DNA from 4 places in the Alteromonas sp. RW2A1 genome. Region 2 is predicted to be linked to each of the others. Evidence: predicted binding sites of a transcription regulator. Region 2 holds the regulator's gene; each other region holds the start of a gene.
What was found. The regulator sigma-54, encoded in region 2, starts transcription at its own class of promoters, with help from an activator protein. The targets are predictions, from matches to a motif close to GTTGGCACGNNNNTNGNNT.
Positions count from the first base shown of each region.

Region 1: a site for sigma-54 is predicted at 2,008-2,026, ahead of nirB (nitrite reductase large subunit NirB). Genes of this name have one in related genera too.
Region 3: a site for sigma-54 is predicted at 3,545-3,563, ahead of BM528_RS13170 (PEP-CTERM sorting domain-containing protein). Genes of this name have one in related genera too.
Region 4: a site for sigma-54 is predicted at 2,280-2,298, ahead of BM528_RS12835 (PEP-CTERM sorting domain-containing protein). Genes of this name have one in related genera too.

Region 1 covers NZ_CP018031.1:499,710-504,742, reverse strand. Annotated here, with positions in the region: gene BM528_RS02245 (formate/nitrite transporter family protein) at 1-145, shown strand, start outside; gene BM528_RS02240 (bifunctional protein-serine/threonine kinase/phosphatase) at 149-1,858, shown strand; gene nirB (nitrite reductase large subunit NirB) at 2,165-4,714, shown strand; gene nirD (nitrite reductase small subunit NirD) at 4,724-5,033, shown strand, end outside.
Region 2 covers NZ_CP018031.1:837,642-842,674, forward strand. Annotated here, with positions in the region: gene hpf (ribosome hibernation promoting factor) at 1-119, opposite strand, end outside; gene BM528_RS03770 (RNA polymerase factor sigma-54) at 148-1,647, opposite strand; gene lptB (LPS export ABC transporter ATP-binding protein) at 1,725-2,450, opposite strand; gene lptA (lipopolysaccharide transport periplasmic protein LptA) at 2,450-3,043, opposite strand; gene lptC (LPS export ABC transporter periplasmic protein LptC) at 3,012-3,590, opposite strand; gene kdsC (3-deoxy-manno-octulosonate-8-phosphatase KdsC) at 3,587-4,147, opposite strand; gene BM528_RS03795 (KpsF/GutQ family sugar-phosphate isomerase) at 4,148-5,033, opposite strand, start outside.
Region 3 covers NZ_CP018031.1:2,939,930-2,944,962, reverse strand. Annotated here, with positions in the region: gene BM528_RS13180 (GNAT family N-acetyltransferase) at 1-578, opposite strand, end outside; gene BM528_RS13175 (hypothetical protein) at 720-3,476, shown strand; gene BM528_RS13170 (PEP-CTERM sorting domain-containing protein) at 3,606-4,577, shown strand; gene BM528_RS13165 (Npun_F0296 family exosortase-dependent surface protein) at 4,950-5,033, shown strand, end outside.
Region 4 covers NZ_CP018031.1:2,871,533-2,876,565, forward strand. Annotated here, with positions in the region: gene der (ribosome biogenesis GTPase Der) at 1-1,077, opposite strand, end outside; gene BM528_RS12835 (PEP-CTERM sorting domain-containing protein) at 1,573-2,199, opposite strand; gene BM528_RS12840 (hypothetical protein) at 2,375-3,877, opposite strand; gene BM528_RS12845 (exonuclease domain-containing protein) at 4,171-4,695, opposite strand; gene BM528_RS19085 (exonuclease domain-containing protein) at 4,653-4,916, opposite strand.

The sequences.
Region 1 (5,033 bases), 340 kb from region 2:
CGCACTGGGTAATTTAGTGGGAGGCTTAGCGTTTACTGGTTTGACTATTTATTCTACGCATGTGCGCACTGCCCCTAAACGCGTTATTGCTACAGGTGCTAGCAACAAAACGGTGCTTGCAGCAAAAGTGAATGACAAAGTATAAGCCGTGATCACCCTTCGCCATGGTGCCTTTTCGAATAAAGGCACAAAACCGATTAATCAGGACCACCATTGTGTGGTGGTGCCTGATTTTTCGCTATCTGCAAATTTCGATGCTATCGCTGTTGTGTCTGATGGAATAAGTAGTAGTCAGGTTAGTCAGTATGCAAGCAACTTCGCCGTTGAAACGTTCGTTCGTGAATTCTCACGAACGAGCAATGTGTGGTCTTTGTCGAGGGCGGCACAACACGTACTGCGTACCATAAACACCGAGCTTTACATAAAAAACCAACAAAGCCCTTATTTTGAAAACCTTGATAAAGGCTATGTCTGTACCTTTAGTGCAGTCATTTTGAAAGGACAGTCTGCGGTGTTACTGCATTGTGGTGATAGCAGCATCTATCACGTACACCGCGGTGAAGTAACGCTTTGCACCCGCCAACACCGAGAAGCCGGCGAGGGTAAAAATACTTATTTAAGTAATGCCCTCGGTATTCGGCCTAACTTAAGCATTGATATGGCGATCCTAACGCTTGCGCCTAGCGATACATTTGTATTGATGACAGATGGCATAGCGGATACCTTGTCACCAAAAACATGGTACGCAATACATCAGCATAATACGTCTAGTATCGACTTGAGTGCACAGCACATAGCGCAAGCAGCACTGAATGCAGATTGCGACGATAACGTCACTGTAGTGCTGCTTGAGGTACTATCCATTGCCAAGGAAGAGAAAGTACATTATGCCTCAAATGGCTTCCTTCCTTTTTTAGATACGCCCAAATCAAACGATGTCATAGACGATTGGACAATACAGCGGCAGTTATATACCAGTGAACGCAGTCTGGTTTTTCTTGCTAAGCATAATCTCCACAATTATCAGGCAGTGTTAAAAATTCCTGCAAAGTCGATGCACGATAACGAGAGCTTTTTAGATGAAGTGGTGAAAGAAGAATGGGTTGGTGCGCGCGTCCAACATGACAATGTCCTTAAAAATTACACGTCCCCTTTTTTACGACATTACTTTTATATTGCCATGGCGTACACACCCGGAATAAGTTTACGCCAATATCGAGACGACGTTGGTAGTGTCTCTCTTTCTGAGGTTCGAGACTGGAGTGCGCAAATCGTTAGCGGCCTAACGGCACTGCATCGGCAAGACGTGCTTCATCAAGATATCAAACCGGATAACATCATGGTTGATGAAAACGGTAAAATTACACTGGTAGACTTTGGTGCCGCGAGCATAGCGGGTTATCATGTTTCGCAAAGTGATGAGCAGCTTGGCATTCCTGGCGATCTATTGTTCACCGCTCCGGAATACTTTGTAGGGCTGTGGCCTGATGAAAGCGCTGATCAATTTTCTTTAGCAGTGGTCTTATATTTTTTATTAAGTGGCGAGTACCCCTTTAACAGTAACGTTGCCAAGAAGAGCAACTACGCAGGGCTACTTAAATTGCGCTATATCAGTCTGCTACAACGAAATGTTGCTGTCCCTATGTGGGTTGACGAAGCGCTGAAACGGGCTTGTCATCCTAAAGCGTCGAAACGCTATCCGAGCTTGTCTGAATTTCTATACGACTTAAATCACCCTAATCCGTCTTACCGTAAAAGCTTGCCCCTGATGGAGCAACATCCAGTGCGGGCATGGCAAACCGTGTCTGGCGTATTGCTGGTATTGCTCATTGTTGTGTTCGTTGTTCATTATACTTAGCGAGCGGCTCCAGCTGCGTAAAGGCAGTGAGTTATTCAGTACTACGCTAATGCACCATAAATAATCTTTTTTGCTTTCTAATGGTGCGATATCACTGGGTCTACGCCAAAGCTATACGGCTAAGTCTTTGTAATATAGTGATGAAAAGCATTGGCACTATACTTGTATTATTATTTTCATAGTCTCGACTAGGTACCTAGGTATCATCGAGTAACAACACAATTAATACTGTACTTAATCAGGCAATGAAGCCCGCAACCAGGAATGGTTGCGGGCTTTTTTTTGCTTTAAATAAAGGTGAACGAGATGACGCTTTCCTCACAGCAGCAACAACGCATAGTGATAATTGGCAACGGTATGGTTGGCCATCACTTTGTTGAGCAACTTATAAACAGCAAAGCCGACTACCATATTACTGTGTTAAGTGGAGAGGGCCGGTTAGCTTACGATCGCGTTTACTTATCGTCGTACTTTACGGGTAAAACCGCAGCCGATTTAGCACTTACCGACGAAAAAACGTATCAGCAGTGGGGGGTGAACGCAGTTACCGGTGCGTGGGTAACTAATATTGATCGTTCCCATCAAGTCGTGACAACTAAAGACGGTACTTCATATCCCTACGATAAACTCGTGTTAGCGACAGGTTCTTACCCTTTTGTGCCTCCTATTCCTGGCAACGAGCAAGAACATTGTTTGGTGTATCGCACCATTGAAGATCTTGAATCTATCAGTGCCTCTGCAGCACAAAGTAAAATAGGCGTTGTTGTGGGAGGTGGTCTACTTGGGCTTGAAGCAGCAAACGCGCTTAAATCTGCAGGCCTAGAAACACATGTGGTTGAATTTGCACCACAGTTAATGGCGGTGCAGCTTGATGCAATGGGAGGCACACTGCTTAAAGATAAAATTGAAGCGCTCGGCGTACAAGTACATACACAAAAAGCCACGGAAGTCATCGAGGCTGGCGAGCAGTGCCGCTACCGAATGAAATTTTCTGATGGTTCACATCTTGAGACCGATATGGTGTTATTTTCTGCCGGTATACGACCTAGTGATCAGTTAGCCCGTGAATTTGATTTAGTAGTGGGTGAACGCGGCGGTATCGTTATCGATAATCAATGTATAACCTCCGATCCTAACGTGTACGCGATTGGTGAATGCGCATTGTGGGAAAATCGTATTTACGGCTTAGTAGCTCCAGGGTACGCCATGGCTCGCGCCGCCGCTGCAAGTCTTACCAACAGTGAGGGCGAATTTGCAGGTGCGGATATGAGCACCAAGCTCAAGCTAATGGGTGTTGAAGTGGGGTCTATTGGCGATGCTCACGGCAAAACTCCAGGGGCGTTGGTATACACCTACCACGACCAACCTGCAGGCGTGTACAAAAAGCTTGTTGTAGATGAAACCAAAACCCAAGTAATAGGTGCGGTGCTTATCGGTGATACCAGCGATTACGATACCTTGTTGCAATATGCCCTAAACAACATTGCGCTGCCCGACGCGCCAGAAGCACTGATATTACCTTCCTCAGGGGAAAAGCCCTTGTTAGGGGCCGATGCCCTTGGCGATAGCGCCACTATTTGTTCATGTCACAACGTATCTAAAGGCGATATTGTCGAGGCTATCGAAAGCGGCAGTTGCTCTTTAGGCGATATAAGGTCGTGCACAAAAGCGAGTACGGGCTGCGGAGGATGTTCGGCATTACTTAAAAACGTTGTCGATGCCGAACTAGAGAAACGGGGCGTAGAAGTATCTAAAGCCATTTGCGAACATTTCAATCACACTCGCCAAGAGCTCTATCACCTTATTCAAGTAGAAAATATTGAGACGTTTGACGAGCTGCTTGAGAAGCATGGTAAAGGGTTGGGCTGCGAAATTTGTAAACCGGCCGCAGCATCGATATTTGCGTCGGTATGGAACGATTATATTCTTCGTCAGGCGCACCAGCCACTTCAAGACACTAACGATACTTATTTGGGCAACATGCAAAAAGACGGCACTTACTCTGTTGTGCCGCGGGTAGCTGGTGGTGAAATTACTCCAGATAAGCTCATTTTATTGGGCGAAGTTGCAAAAGAATACAACCTTTACACCAAAATTACAGGCGGTCAGCGCGTTGACTTATTTGGCGCACGCGTAGAGCAACTCCCTGCAATTTGGCAAAAATTAGTGGCCGGTGGTTTTGAGACCGGACATGCCTATGCGAAGTCGTTACGTACAGTTAAATCTTGTGTGGGCAGCACGTGGTGTAGGTTTGGTGTGCAAGACTCAGTTGGCCAAGCTATCGATTTAGAAAACCGCTATAAGGGCCTACGTGCACCGCATAAAATTAAATTTGGAGTATCGGGATGCACACGTGAATGCGCAGAGGCTCAAGGGAAAGACATTGGCATTATTGCAACGGAAAACGGTTGGAACCTTTACGTCTGCGGTAATGGTGGCATGAAGCCACGCCATGCCGACCTATTCGCCACCGATTTAGATGACGCAACACTGGTGAAATACATCGACCGCGTGCTGATGTTTTACACAAAAACTGCCGATCGGCTTCAGCGCACCTCGGTGTGGATGGAGAACCTTGAAGGTGGGTTGGACTACCTCAAGTCGGTGGTTATCGACGATTCGCTTGGTATTTGTGACGACCTTGAGGCTCAAATGCAACATATTACCGACAGCTATCAGTGCGAATGGAAAACCACCATTGAATCGCCTGAGGCGCTTAAACGGTTCCGCCAGTTTGTAAACAGCGACGAAACCGACTCAAACATTCAGTTTGTTACCGAAAGAGATCAAATTCGTCCTGCCACCAGCGCCGAAAAATACGCAGGTCAACAAGCCATTCCAGTAGATATCATTTAGGAGAAATTTATGCAGGCTCAGGCTGAGGTATTAACAACGTGGAACGATGTGTGTCATACCGACGATCTTGTCACAAATAGTGGTGTGTGTGTGTTGCTTGAGGGCAAGCAAATCGCTCTTTTTAAAATTCACATAGAAGGCAATACTCAGTATTTCGGTGTTAGTAATTGGGATCCGGTTGGGCAAGCTAATGTTTTGTATCGCGGTATTGTGGGCACTTTACAAGGCAACATTGTAGTGGCATCACCGCTTTACAAAGAGCATTACGTACTTGCCACGGGGAAATGCCTAGAACGGGACGATGTCGGCATACAATCAT
Region 2 (5,033 bases):
ATGACATGGACATTAGAAATGTGATCAAAGTGCCGCTCAAGTTTGCTGAACTTCGTATCGACATAATTACGCAAAGAGTCGGTGATTTCGACATGATGACCAGTTAGGTTGATTTGCATATTTCGTCTTCCTTTTAATATAGCGCCTTTAAATAAGGCTTTTGCGTTGGTTAGACGGGGGTATCGATAAAGACTCCCGGTATTTTGCTATTGTCCGCCGAGCGACTTTTATGCCTTGCTCTGCCAACAATAAAGCAATCTTGCTATCGCTTAATGGTTTGCTAGGCGTTTCTGCTGCAACCAATTTCTTTATTAACGCACGGATAGCGGTAGATGAACACTCGCCGCCTGATTCCGTTGCCACGTGGCTGGAGAAAAAATATTTTAACTCGTAAATTCCTCGTGGAGTATGCATGTATTTTTGAGTAGTAACCCGTGAAATTGTCGATTCATGCATGTCTACCATTTCTGCGACATCATTGAGAACCATTGGTTTCATCATTTCGGGGCCGTGCTCAAAAAATCCCATTTGTTGCTGAACAATACAGTTAGCCACTTTCATTAATGTATCGTTTCTCGACTCTAAGCTTTTTATAAACCATTTGGCTTCTTGCATATGAGAGCGTATGAACTGTGAATCGCTACTATTTTTCGCTTTTCTACTCATCGCTGCATACTGCTGGTTTACACCCAGTTTAGGTAAGCTGTCTGGATTCAGTTCTACAGTCCAGCGACCGTTTTTCTTTGCTACCGATACATCGGGGATAACATACTCAGGCTCTTTAGTAACTAAAGCACTACCTGGGCGAGGATTCAAGGTTTGAAGCAAACGCATTGCCTCGCGAAGTTCGTCTTCTTTCAAACGACTCTTACGCATTAAGGTTCTGTAGTCTTTGCTGCTAAGCAAATCCGAATAGTCCTCTATCAGTCTTTTTGCCTCTTCCAACCAAGGGGTATCGTCGGCAAACTGACGAAGTTGAACCATCAGACACTCCTGTGGAGTGCGCGAACCAGAGCCAATGGGATCGAACATTTGAATACGTTTTAGCACGCACTCCACTTCGTCTAACTCTATCTCTTCTTCAACATTTTCGGTTTCAATATCTTCAAAATTAACGGCTTCTAATATTTCGTCTAACGTTGCCGTGAGGTAACCCGATTCATCAATAGAGTCGATAATGGCAATGGCAATCGCTCTGTCGGTATCAGAGAAAGGAGTGAGACGCATTTGCCATAATAAATGGGCTTGAATATCTTCTGTGGTTTCACCCTGGAAAATTTGGTCATCATCGTTGTTTGATGGGCCGGGGGCAGGTGCGGAAGATGCAGAATAATATTCGTCCCACGTACTATCGATGGGCAGTTCATCAGGAAGGTCGTTTTTTTCTAGAGCATCACCAGATTCGATAGTGTCGCTAGATGCCGAAGCAGTGGCCTCGCCAGCGCTATCATCATTATCGATGTTGTTTTTTTCAGCTTGAGGCTCGTCGCTACCTTCTTCAACTTCTAAAAGAGGGTTTGAGTCTAACGCCTCCTGTATCTCTTGCTGAAGGTCGAGTGTAGACAGCTGAAGCAGCTTAATAGCTTGCTGCAGCTGGGGAGTCATTGTTAGTTGTTGACTAAATTTTAACTGTAAAGATGGTTTCATCTACGTCTTATATTTATGCTCTTCAGTGAATGTACCAGAGCGCTTGAGAAAAATGACAATTAGGTTACATATAATAACTATAGCCTGAATTGTTCGCCTAGGTATACATCCCTTACTTTTTGATTACTTAAAACCTGTTCCGCCGTTCCTTGCGCAATAAGTTCGCCATGACTCACAATGTACGCTTTTTCACAGACATCCAATGTTTCTCTCACATTGTGGTCGGTGATGAGGATGCCTATTCCTCTGTCGCGAAGGTGCTGTATTATCTTCTTTATATCATTAACTGATATTGGATCAACACCAGCAAAGGGCTCATCGAGCAAAATAAATTCGGGTTTAGCCGCAAGTGCTCTTGCTATTTCTACCCTGCGACGTTCTCCACCGGAAAGGCTCATACCCACACTATTACGTATATGGTTGATATTGAATTCATCAAGTAGTGCGTCAGCTTCTTCTTCCTGTTGCTGAGAGTTCAAATCCTTTCGGGTTTGCAAAATAGCCATGATATTTTCATGCACAGTCAGTTTTCTAAATATAGACGCTTCTTGAGGTAAATAACCAATTCCACCGCGAGCGCGTTCGTGCATGGGCTGATGCGTTAATTCTTTATCGTCTATTAATATCTGCCCTTTGTCTGACGGCACCAGACCGACAATCATATAAAACGTTGTCGTTTTTCCCGCGCCATTTGGGCCTAACAGCCCAACAATCTGCCCTGTAGAGACTGACAGACTAACATCAATCACAACTTGGCGGGATTTGTATGCCTTAGCAAGGTTTTTTGCACTAAGAGTAGCCATTACTGTTGCTTGCCTTTACCGTCTTTGCTTTTGTCTGTGTCATTATCACTGCCATCATCACTATTCGAATCGTCTTTTTTGACTTTTCTAATAGACTCTGGCGTAAATACCGTGGTAACGCGACCTTTACCATCTTCTTGATTGCCGCCAGTTGCTAATAACTGTTCAGTTATCATATCAAAGGTAATGTTATCGCCCTTTACTTGGCTGCTATCTTGCCGTAATTCAGCGTTGCCGCTCAGTGAAATAGTGCGCTTTGCAACCTCGTAACGAATCTCGTTAGCTTGTGCCGATACTGGATTTCCATCTTCTAGTTTTTGCGAGTAGCTAGCAGGTTTACCTCGCGCGACAAAAATCTCACGACCACTGCCTCCAGAGGCAATAACTTCTACTTCGTCAGCTTCAATAACTAAAGAGCCTTGGGTAATAAGCACATTGTCTTTGTACAAAGCAGTTTTATTTTTCCCATCTATAAACTGAGAGTTCGAGCCAATCTCGATAGGAAGGCTAAAGTCCTTTTCGTTGGCAAGCACTGGGCCGGCGCATAAGACAAATATAGCGCTAGTTGCTAGGAGAATACGTTGTATGTACATGGTCAATAAGCTCATATTTTTGTGTACGCAGGTTTGCGTTAAATCCATTGCTTTGAATAACGTACTGCATGCCACGTATTTCTACTGGTTGGTCTGACGTCATTTGTTTACTGTCTAAATTAATTTGAATATATTCAGTGGTGATTGTTTTGACAAAGTCATCCTGGCTTTGGTTCTCAATATTGACCTTATTTTCTAGCTGAATAAGCTCGTTATTGTAAAGTGTTCCTTCTAATGCAGTTACCACCCACGGGGAATCTGCATCGCTGCTGTACAATGTATAGCTGGGTTGCTCAAAAGAAACAAAGCCCAACTGGTCATAATGCTCCATTGATGAAGCAAACACTTTGTGATTCAGCTGACCTTCACTGTTATACAAGGTTGTGGTTAAGTTTTTTGCTTTATAGGCTGGCTTGAGGGCATCGAGCCCTTCTGAGCTGGTTAGCACAGGTTCTTCTTCCATCCATGTTGGGATATACATCAGCATGGCGAGAATAAAAAGCGCAGAAATACTCAACCCAAGGCGGTTAAAGCCGAATGCGTTCATACGCTGGCCCCAAAAATACCGTTTTCAATTCCTTTAGCTTGTAATAGTGTGTCAGATATTTCTCGAACCGCGCCAAATCCGCCGGGCAAAGTAGTGATCCAGTTAGCTTGATTTTTGACATAGGGATGAGCATCTGCCACCGCTATTTTCACTTCGGCAAGTTCGTACATACCAGTGTCGGGCATATCATCACCAACAACAGCGATATTTTCGGGCGCTAGCTCAAGCTTGTTCATTAAATGTTTCAATGCATCAAACTTGTTCTCTTCACCTTGAATAATGTGAGCTACATTTAATGCTTTCATTCTGTTTTCGACAATGGCTGAGCGCCTGCCGGTAATAACGGCAACATTAATGCCGTGGCTAACAAGCGCTTTAACTCCATAGCCATCTCGGGTGTGGAATGCCTTCAATTCTTCACCGTCGTTGCCTAGGTAAATACGGCCATCAGAAAACACCCCATCTACGTCACACACCAGCAGTTTGATGTTTGACAATGCATCGAATAACACCGATGGCATGATGGTGTAAAGCGTTTGGGTTGGCGTGGTTTCCATTTATAAAACTCCCGCTTTTAGCAGCATGTGCATATTAAATGCGCCAACCGGAGTGTGCTCATCGTCAAGCACCATTAACGCACTAATTTTAAAGCTTTCCATTACGTTCAGTGCTTCAACAGCCAGTTGGTTTGGTGTTGTGGTTTTTCCGCCTACTGTCATCACGTCACTGACCTTAGCGTCATGTAAATCGACCCGGGCATCTAGAATTCGCCTTAAATCTCCGTCGGTAAAAACGCCGGTTAGCTTGCCAGACTCATCGACAATACCGGTCATGCCGAGCCCTTTGCGGGATATTTCAAGCAGTGCCTGCGCCACTGTTGCTCCGTTACTGGTAAGCGGTATGTCATCGCCCGTAAGCATAATGTCGCTCACTTTTAGCAAGAGTTTTCTACCTAACGAGCCTCCCGGGTGTGACAACGCAAAATCATCAGAGGTAAAACCTTTTCTGTCCAACAACGCTACAGCTAGAGCGTCGCCCATTACCAGTGTAGCGGTTGTACTGCTTGTGGGAGCCAGACCGAGGGAGCAGGCTTCTTGTTCCACGCTTATATTTAACACCACATTAGCATGTTGACCTAGTGTGCTTGATTCACTGTTGGTCATTGCTATCACGTTAACACCCAGCCGTTTTACCACGGGCAGCAGATTTATTAACTCGCTGGTTTCACCAGAATTAGAAATAGCTAAAAGCACGTCGTTTTTGCTTAACATGCCCAAGTCACCGTGATTAGCTTCGCCAGGGTGCATAAAAAACGCTGGAGTACCAGTGCTTGCTAGGGTTGCAGCTATTTTGTTTCCAATATGTCCCGACTTGCCCATGCCGCAAACGACAACTTTACCCAAGCAGTTGTAAAGCATGTTACAAGCATCGATAAAACTGTCG
Region 3 (5,033 bases), 2.0 Mb from region 2:
TCTCCAAACTCGAGTTTCAATAATTTTTGGCTTCGTTTTATTTGGGTGCGTGAATTCTTACTCATAATTTTACTCGGATATTGAGTAAAAACATCAAGACTTGTTGTAAATCCTTTTGTAATCAGAACGTCAGTGTGGGCTATATACTGCGACTTAGAAAATTGAAGGTAACTATTAGTTTTCATTGACGTTTTAAATCTATGAAACCTCCTTTTTCGTAATTCACTGACGAGTAACTCAAAAAATTCAGTTCTAAATTTTTCTGGGCAAAGCAAGTCGTTGTATTCTATCCAAGCTTGATCTTCAGTTTCAGTACCAGCTTGATTTAGGTAAGCATTATTTATCTTTAAGCCTAGTACTCGTTGTGTATTTGTTCCTATCAATGCAATACCTTTTATGTGATTACCACAATAAAATAATGCTGTTAGTAGGGGACTACTGATATTCCGCAGCCAGCCTTCAATCCAATGAGGAGATAGGAAGGGACTTGAGCAACGTGTATTTAGATACACATCTTCCCATATAGCTAGTTGCTCTTCTAAACGAAGAGATTCTCTCACCACAACAGAATTACTCACCCAGTCTATTCCCTTTCTTTTATAAGAATGCGGCAAATAATGACGCATACTCAATTGTAAAACTACTCTTGTGTGATACCTTAAATTAAATAGATAAAAAGTACTACGATGTATAGTTATCATGCCTATTAGGAAGAGCAAATGAAGTTTCTAAAGTTGTTTATCTTAGTCCCCGCAATTCTAGCATTGGGTTGTGAGCAGGAGAGTGTCGAGTCATATAGACAAGAGGCGGTGGGTTTTATCAAAAATGGAAAAAACAACGAAGGGCTTATCACACTTAAAAACGCACTGCGACTTGATGAGGACAACGACTACTTAAGAGCAATGTCGTCGTTAGTCTATTATCGCTTAGGAGATTATTTAGAAGCAGTGAGCATGATTGAGCGACTTAGTGATCCCAACAAGATAGTTCTACCCTTCAATCCGCAAATAGATGATATTTATCTATTATCTAACTTCCAACTAGAAAATTATGAAGTTGTGTTAACTGAGCTAGAACGAGGCCCAGATAAAGACCTAGAACAGAACGAAGCTGCACTCAAATACCTATCTTTGCTACAGATTAGGAGACCAATCGCTGCGGAGAGTTTTGCAAAAAATTTTATAAGGGACAATCCGAGTGCATCTGATTTTCAATTGTTTTTTAAATCTTTGTCAGAAGTAGATGGCATAAAGCCTGAAGTTCAAACGTCAGTTGCCTTGCTAGAGTCGATAAATGACGAGTTCTTTGAAAAGTGGCCCGTGCTTGGCAAATTATATTTTATGAATAGAAGTTATGAACGTTCTATTGAAGCCTTCGAGCAGTATCTCAAAAAGTTTCCAGGTAACAAACGTGTAAAGATTTATCTCGCGAATTCAAAGGTTCAAACTAAGAGTTATGAAGAAAGCACTACTCTTCTTGAAAAGCTTTCATTAGAAATCGGTAATGCACCTATTATTGATCATATGCTTGCTGAAAATGCTTTCAGGGCAAATAAGTATGATGAAGCTAAAACAGCTACCGAAAAAGCAATCGCTGCAGGTTTCGATAGCCCTATGCTAAAGTATATTCAAGCTGTGTCTTCGTACTATCTTGGTTTATATGAACAGTCTTTCGATTCACTGAAGGCAATTCCAAATATCGTATCAAAAAGTCAGGGCCTTCAAGACCTCGAGACGTTGCTTAGAGTTAGGTTGGGGTACGACATCGAAATTAAAAAAGGCAGTAAGTTACTTAATAGTGAGTTTGGCGAAAACATTGCAATTGCGCTTTTACTTGACGGTCATAAAGATAGAGCTGAAAGGGTTTTGGCTAATACAGAAGAGTTGGCGCAAGGAGAAGTTAGCATTTCAAGGCTAATGGAGCGTGCCGCATTAGAAATGGGGCTCGGAAGAGGAGAAAATACGCTACAACTCTCGAATACCGTCCTTGATCTAGACCCTTCCAACATCGAGGCAAGGCTTCTTCTAGCACACAACTACATTACTGAAAAACGTTACGATACAGCTTCAGATGTAATTAAACAGGGCTTGAGTATCGACAGTGACTATATTCCCTTAATAGAGTTGGCCATAAAAGCATCATTGCTCAATAAAGATTACAATGAGGCAAATTATTACAGCGAAAAATTAAGTAGAATTGAGCCTTTAAGTGAAACAGCATTGTTATTCAGAGTTTCACGACTAATAGAAGAGAACAACTTTGATGGTGCTTCTGAAGCGATTTTAAAATATGTGGAACAGGCAGGTTTGACAATTAATATTGCCGAAACATATTTTGTACTTGCAAAACGAAATCAAAAATGGAGTTCTTTCATTAGGCTATTAGCTAATCGGAGCTTAAAGTTAAGTGACAGGATGAGGTTGCTTTTAGTGCGTGCATATATAGATGACGAACAATTCGACGCTGCTGAAAGTGAACTGAAAAGTATAGGCGCTAAAACTGTTGGCTATTTTGAAGTAAGTGTTGAGTTAGCTAATGCACAAAAAGACAAAGAAAAAGTTCGAAGGCTCCTAAATGAATGGATTTCCAAGGAGCACGCCTCTCCTTTGGCTTATATAACGAAGGTACAATTATTGGATTCTAACAATGATTTTACTGAAGCGCTTCGAACTGCCGCTCTTGGTGTAAAAAGATATCCATCAAACAAACTTCTTCATTTTACTTATGCGGAACTCCTGATCCAAAAAGGTCGCATAAATATTGCGAAGCAGGTTTTAGGCTCGTCAAAATGGAAAGATGACCCAGTATTCACTCTTTTAGATTCAAAAGCCGAGGGAGCGGAACTGCTCAGGATGGGTCAAGAAGATGATGCGTTCGCTTTACTCCTCAATTACTATAAAAACTCTATCAGCCCTCAAAAAGTATCTACTTTGATAAGCCTTGTCGAGGAGTTTAGTAGTAGAGCGGGTGCACTTAGATTTATTGAGAGATTATTAGAATATAGTCCTAACGACTCGCGTGCACTCCATTATCTTGCTGATGCACTTATTTTTATCAACCCAGATAGAGCGGCCAATATTTACAAACAGATAGTCAAAACTGAAACCAATAATATCGAAGCGCTTAATAATCTGGCGTGGTTATTGTCTAGTAACGGAAGTTTAGAAGAAGCTCAAATATACTCTACAAAAGCATTTCAATTAGCATCAAAAAACGTAAGCGTAAGATCGACACACGGAAGAGTGCTTCTTGGGCTTGAAAAGTATGCTGAAGCTGAAAAAATCCTACTCGATATGATTGAGAGAGACAATGTTATGTCGATAGAGGTTCTTCTCTTATACGCTCAGGCTTTGGTTGGTCAAACTAGGGAAGAGGAGGCAATAGCATTTTTAGAGAGTATGGCAAAAAAAGAATTCCCGCCCAATATCACTAATTCGCTAATTCAATACAAGGAAAGTATTGAGAACGTCAATTAAATTCGTCAGACTTTTTTACATAATTCTTTTCGCCTTATAAAAATAGTCTTGATATCAGTAACTTAATTTTTGGCACGCTAATGGCATATCTAAGTTACGAAAATATCGTTTAATGTACGGAGTTACAAAATGAAAAAGTTACTAATCGCAGCGGCGATGCTTGCTACAACTTCTGTAGCGGCAGAGCCAATTCTTCTTCCTGGTGGAGTGAGTGTGCAAAACCCAGCAACTCCGAGCGGCGATACAGGAAACGTTAATAACGGTTTAAACCTGGTGCAATATTATTCTGATTCTTCTGGCTCAATTGTAAATATCAGTGACTTGATTAGCGTCAGCCAAGACATGACTTTTGCTAACACAGATGGCCTAGTTGGATTAAACTTAGAAGGCTTCGGTATAATCAACAACAATGTCGATACTGGCGACCTACTTTGCCCTTCTTGCCAGCTTGTGTTTGAGTTTGGTGGTTTGGAGATAGTAGAAGCAAATGATCGAGGTCCTTTTGATAACGCACTAGATCTGTCGCTAACTGATTCATTCTTTAATGTTTGGTTAGTTGATTCGTTGGGTTTATCGACACCAAGCGCTGAGGCTCTTCTTCGCAACAGTGACGGAACTCTTAACCAAAGCGCGTTAACAAGCTTCATTGATAGCACATCGGACACGTTGTTTTTATCTGGCGCTTTTGTTGATGCCAACTACAATGCCGAAACTGGTGGAACAGTGGGCGGAGTGAACGTTGCTTATTACGGTGGTATTGCGGAAGGCGAATTGACGACAGCAATTGATATCGCAGATGAAGCGCCTGGCGAAGGTATAGCTAACGGCAACATAGTCTCTAACTCGTTAACTAGAGCAGACTTTAACGAGTTCGGTTTCGTGCCGGGTCAAGGTATGGTACCAACGGTTGTAAATTATTTCGACGCGTTCGCGTTTAGCGTTAGTGCTTCTTTCTTTGACTCGAACTTGAGAACTACTGACGTTGCAAGTGGAAATAGTGGCGATTTGACTGCAAACGTCGTCTCAACTCCAGCAACATTAGGCTTATTCGGACTTGCGTTAATGGGTATGGGTCTTGTTCGCAGAAACAAGAAAGCCTAAACGCCACTAAGAGCAAAAGCGCTCCGCGTGGAGCGTTTTAAATAGAATCCCTGCCAGCTATGCTGTTGGGGATTTTTTGTTTGGCGGTTCACACAAGCATTGAATATTAGTACTTCTATAAGAATTTAGTTGATAGCCAATGGATGGCCATTTATTTGTAAAACAACTCAAATAGTTTTGTCGCATTGCTTCATAATCGTGCTCTATCTGTCTGTATAAAAAGTGTTCATATTTTTTACAAATATACTGCCGTGTGCCGTCTGCCTTTGTTTTTATGCTTAAAAAACATTAGCTAAACAACTTGGAACGGCTTATGCAGCTGTCTTATGAGAAGTAAAGAAGATCTTGGGCAAACAGACAAAGGACATAATTATGTCAAATTTAAAATTTTTAAAAACAGGTATCGCCGCATTGTTATGCGGTGCTGCGCTCTCATCACAAGCAGCATTGATTACG
Region 4 (5,033 bases), 2.0 Mb from region 2:
AGATGCAAACAAATTTCCCACGCCAGAACCGTGAAGTGCCGAAATAAAGTGAATACGCGCAAAATCAACAAAGCCTAGGCGTCTGTCCATTTCCCGTTTTACATCATCTTTAACATCAGTGCTTAAACCGTCCCACTTGTTTACCGCTAAAACCAAAGAGCGACCAGAGTTTAAAACGAACCCTAGTAGGCTTAAGTCTTGATCTGTAATTCCTTCCCTTGCATCAATTACCAACAATACAACGTTAGCTTCTTCAATAGCCTGAAGGGTTTTCACAATAGAAAACTTTTCTACCGCTTCATTAATTTTCTTGCGCTTTCTCACCCCAGCCGTATCGATAAGCACGTATTCGCGCTCATCTCGCTCCATTGGAATATAAATACTGTCGCGAGTTGTACCCGGCTCGTCGTATACCACTACTCGCTCTTCGCCTAAAATGCGATTGGTGAGCGTTGACTTACCAACGTTAGGTTTTCCTACAATAGCGAGCTTAATGGGTAAGTCTTGAAGCCGTTGACGCTGTGCTTCTGCGTCCTCTTCTCCTTCATGCTCAACCTCTTCTACAATTTCCATATCTGGAAATTCAGATTCAAGAGGTGCCAAGCCATCTTGCAACAACTGGCTTACGCCTCTACCATGAGCGGCAGCAATTTGCTTCACTTCACCCAGGCCAAGTTTATAAAACTCAGCGCTTTCACTGTCGCCGTCAATGCCGTCTACTTTATTGGCAACAATGAATACTTTTTTATTAATGCGACGAAGATGGTCCGCAATACCTTGGTCTGCCGGCAACAGGCCAGCTCTGGCGTCAACCAAAAACATCACAACGTCAGCCTCTTCAATGGCAAGAAGAGACTGCTGAGCCATTTCAGCATCTATGCCTTCTTCGTCTCCTGTTATGCCCCCGGTATCAACTACAATGAATTGACGTCTTTCGAATTTGGCTTGGCCATATTTTCGATCCCGCGTAAGGCCGGGAAAGTCTGCAACAAGTGCATCGCGAGTATTAGTAAGACGATTAAATAAGGTCGACTTTCCCACATTGGGACGGCCAACCAGAGCAACAACGGGTAACATTTATCAGATCCTAGAGGTCATGAAAGCTAAAAAGCACAAACCGCAAGCGTTAAACAACGAATTTATCCGTGCTAAAAATACCAGCACTTATGCTTCGTTTACTACTTGCGGTTTTTGAATGGGCGCATTATACCCTTTAAGGGGGTTAATACCAATTCAGATTAACAGGAGAAAGAAATAGCAAAGGGAAATACTTAAAAACAAAAAGCGCCGTTAAAAACCGGGCTATTGAGTCAACTTGGAGCCGTTTTGTTGAAATAACAAAGCGGCTTTTTACTTTTACAAAATTTTTCTTTATTTTTCAATGGTAATTGAGTCACAAGAAAGTGTTCGAATAACCAAAAAATGTACGATTAGTTAAATTTTTCAGTTAGTTACTAAGGTGATTTGAAGGCGAGTGTGTGGATTTTCTCGTAATTTTCCCGTTTTCATATATCTAAAAACGAAAAAACACTGACCGTAATGAGCAGTGTTTTAATAATTCAGCGCTGTAAATTAAGCTTGCTTCTTAATTTTACGAGAAGCTAGTCCCATTAAACCTAAAGCAAAAATAGCTAGTGTTGAAGGCTCTGGAACATCAGTTGAATTATTCGAACTTTCAAGATTAAATTCGAAACTTGCCATACCATAATCACTTTCTGAATTTGAAGCACATATTGTAAGCGTACTCGATGAGCAATAACCATAACTTATATTAGTGAAAGCACTGTTAAAGGTGTCAGAATATGATATATCATAATAGTCATTTCCTGAGACCCCTACTAAGCGATATGTAGAACCAGACTTCAATAATAATTCAGTAATAGATGAGTATCTAAAACTCCCTACAAGGTTATCTGATGACAGTACATTTGTAGATGAAAGTAAGGAGCCAGATAGCTCATCAAAAATACCAACTTGAATAGAACCCGAAGTAAATCCATCATTCAAATAGTCAAAAGCACCTAATGAAGTAACATATACGTCATCTGAGCCAACTGTAAAAATAGTACCGAACGACCAACTACCATTAGTGTAAGCTGAATTAGATACATCATCTCTAAATATTAACCCCGCGTTAGCTATACCGCTAACAACCAAAGTAAAACTTACGACTAAGCCTTTTAAAAATTTATTCTTCATTTGAGTTTTCCTTTTTAATCCCTTTCCTTCGAGGTTGGAAGGTATTTAACAAAGCTAAAAATAAATACTTATTAGGTATTAAGCAGGTAGTATGCCAATTATTTAACTTACAAAAAACAATAGGTTATCGAATTTATATGATTTAAGTTTCGTGCATTTGCAAAATAACCTGACACTAAAATCGGTTATTCATGAAGTTTGGCTGATGTTCTGTTTTATTTCGGTACACTTCATCAATACGGACTTTATCGAGACTAAATGACAATAAATCTTCAGCAGTATAAAGCTTTCTCGTTAAGCCTAATCGCATTGCAGGTGTAGATGGTTTAGGTTTGTTATTTCCTTTGAAGTTTCGGTTAATAGTGCGCTCATTGGTCATACAATAATTAGAGTACACTCGCTTAATTTCAATCAGCTTTACCATCCATTCAGGATTATAACCCGCATACGCATACCAGCGTTTTGAATTAGTGGCACTGGTTACGGGTCGCTCTAAAAAATTTACGTGTCTTCTTAATATTTGAAACCAGTTATCTACGCCATGAAGCGATGCGTTCATTAATGACTCAATTACTTGGTGCTGATTCATGTTTTTAGTATCACCAAGAGGAAGCAGCATTCCTAAGCGTGACTCTTTGTTGGGATTGATAACCCACTCTGATTTTGCGTTGTCCACTCGCATTCGATTTGACAATTGCTCTTGCCATAAACGCGCTTTAATCTCAGCTTTGCTTATATCAGGGTTCTCATTAATTAGCTCAGCTTCAATTTTATTTAATTGCTCAATTGATGTTTCATCAAGGTATTGAGCGCTCCCCGCTTTATCAGCGGAGATTTGAAACGCATACAGAGTTACATTTGCTATCCAATTGGGGAATTTTGCCCCAATTGCTAACTTGATGCCTGAGTCATTATCAGCGTACAGACGAATACGAGGGCAATATTTGAGTTTTTCTTTCAGTAGAGAAAAGTGAGCTAGCACGCTATAGGTTTGCTGCACTAATAAGCCCTTTGGTGGCATTTGAAGCTCAACGGTGCGCTCTGCTTCTGGTGCTTGTACATTCACCTCGTCATTGCTTAATACGTATTGTGCATAGCGTCTGTAATAGGGAAACTTTTCTTGCTCTTTCTTTTCTCGATGCTCTTTATTGATTTCTTTGTAATCATTGGTGAAATCGAAATTGACGTTAGACACAAAGACAAAGCCCGAATCATTATCTACGGTAGAGGTGTTCACTATAGGCGTAGGCTTGGGCATATTGTGGTCGCCCCAATTACTTAAATAAAACTGTCTATCTGTACTTAAGTTAAGCTCTCTTCTGGCAACTGCGTGTTCAAGTAATTCAGAATGATAATGGTCAAAGGCTAATGCCTGTTCATAGAAAAAGTTGATTTTGTCATATATGACCTTTGCACCAAGATTATGTTTATCCATCATGCGATTGATGATGTCTTTATTCATTAAATCTTTAAACAGTGTGACGTTTTCTAAATCTCGGTAATGTCTGTTAGCAGGATTTTGTTTAACGGCAAACTTAGAGTTACAAGCAAGGCAGATAATATTTTGTGAGGCCAGCCTTTCTTCAACCACAACTTGTTTGACAGGTTCACCGCCTTTTTTAAGTGGTTTTACTACCGTGTGTTCAATGTATTTATTTGGTTGCGTTTTACCATCCAATTTATATAGTTCTGGATGCGAGTAGATGCCTTTATTGTTGTTTTTGCATCTAGGCTTTTGAACTTTAGTTCCTCGTCTTTGCTCAGGTGAATGAGGGATGTAATAATATCTATAGTTATTTGGAGTGGCTTTATTAGGACAAGTCGGCTCAATTGGCTCATATACCGTTGATAAACGATTAACTTCTAGCTCAAAGCAGCGGTTATGTATCATGGTTGTACTGTGACCACAAAGCTTGCAGGTAAGCATACGCTCTGATTTATCATCATTCCATGTCAGTTTGTATTCGTTACCTAATCCTCGTTTAAGTTTGCCGTTGGTTTTATAGGTAGGGTTCTTAGCAACGACACCAAAGTTTTCACACTCTGGATTTTTACAGAAGTTAAGTTGGGTGTATGAACCAGTCTCTTTATTTTCAAGGCTCTAGGAATAGATATCGCCTTGATAGGCGCGTGTTTATTTTGTTGTGGCGTTGATTTAAGTGGAATAACTGTATCATCAAGGAGTTTGTAAAACAGTTGAGCGCAAAGGGAGGCATCTAATTCTGCGCTGTACTTTATCCGAGCTGAGATATCAATGCCATAACGCAGACAGGCCGCATCTTGACTAATTCTTTTAACACCAAACTTCTCTTTAGCTAATTCCATTGCACAGGTCACTTCAGCGCAAATATCAGATACGGTAGACGGATAATTAAGCCGATTTAACTCAGCATTTACAAACTTTAAATCAAATTCTGCCTTGAATATAACTAAATGGCGACCTTTTATGAAATTTATGAATTGCTCATGGATCTCTTTAAAGGTCGGTAAACCCACAATTCTTCATCTAGGATTCCGTGAACGCGAAAAGCGCCTTTGTTCGACTTTTTGCCTTCAGGATTAATTTTGAGTTTGAAGACATTCCCCGTAGGAGCAGAGTCTTCATATTCTATGCAGGCTAGGTCGATAATTCGATGATTGCCTTTGTGGGGATCTAAGCCTGTTGTTTCCGTATTTAAGAAGACATATTTCGTCATAATTACTATTCCTATATTCATTATTATAGGAGATTTTGGTAGTTTTTAAATAACTCGTTGAAAAAACAAACTAATCGTACATTATTTTGATTGATTATGTGGTGACGGTTTCCTGAACTTGGACTATGGCCCTTATTT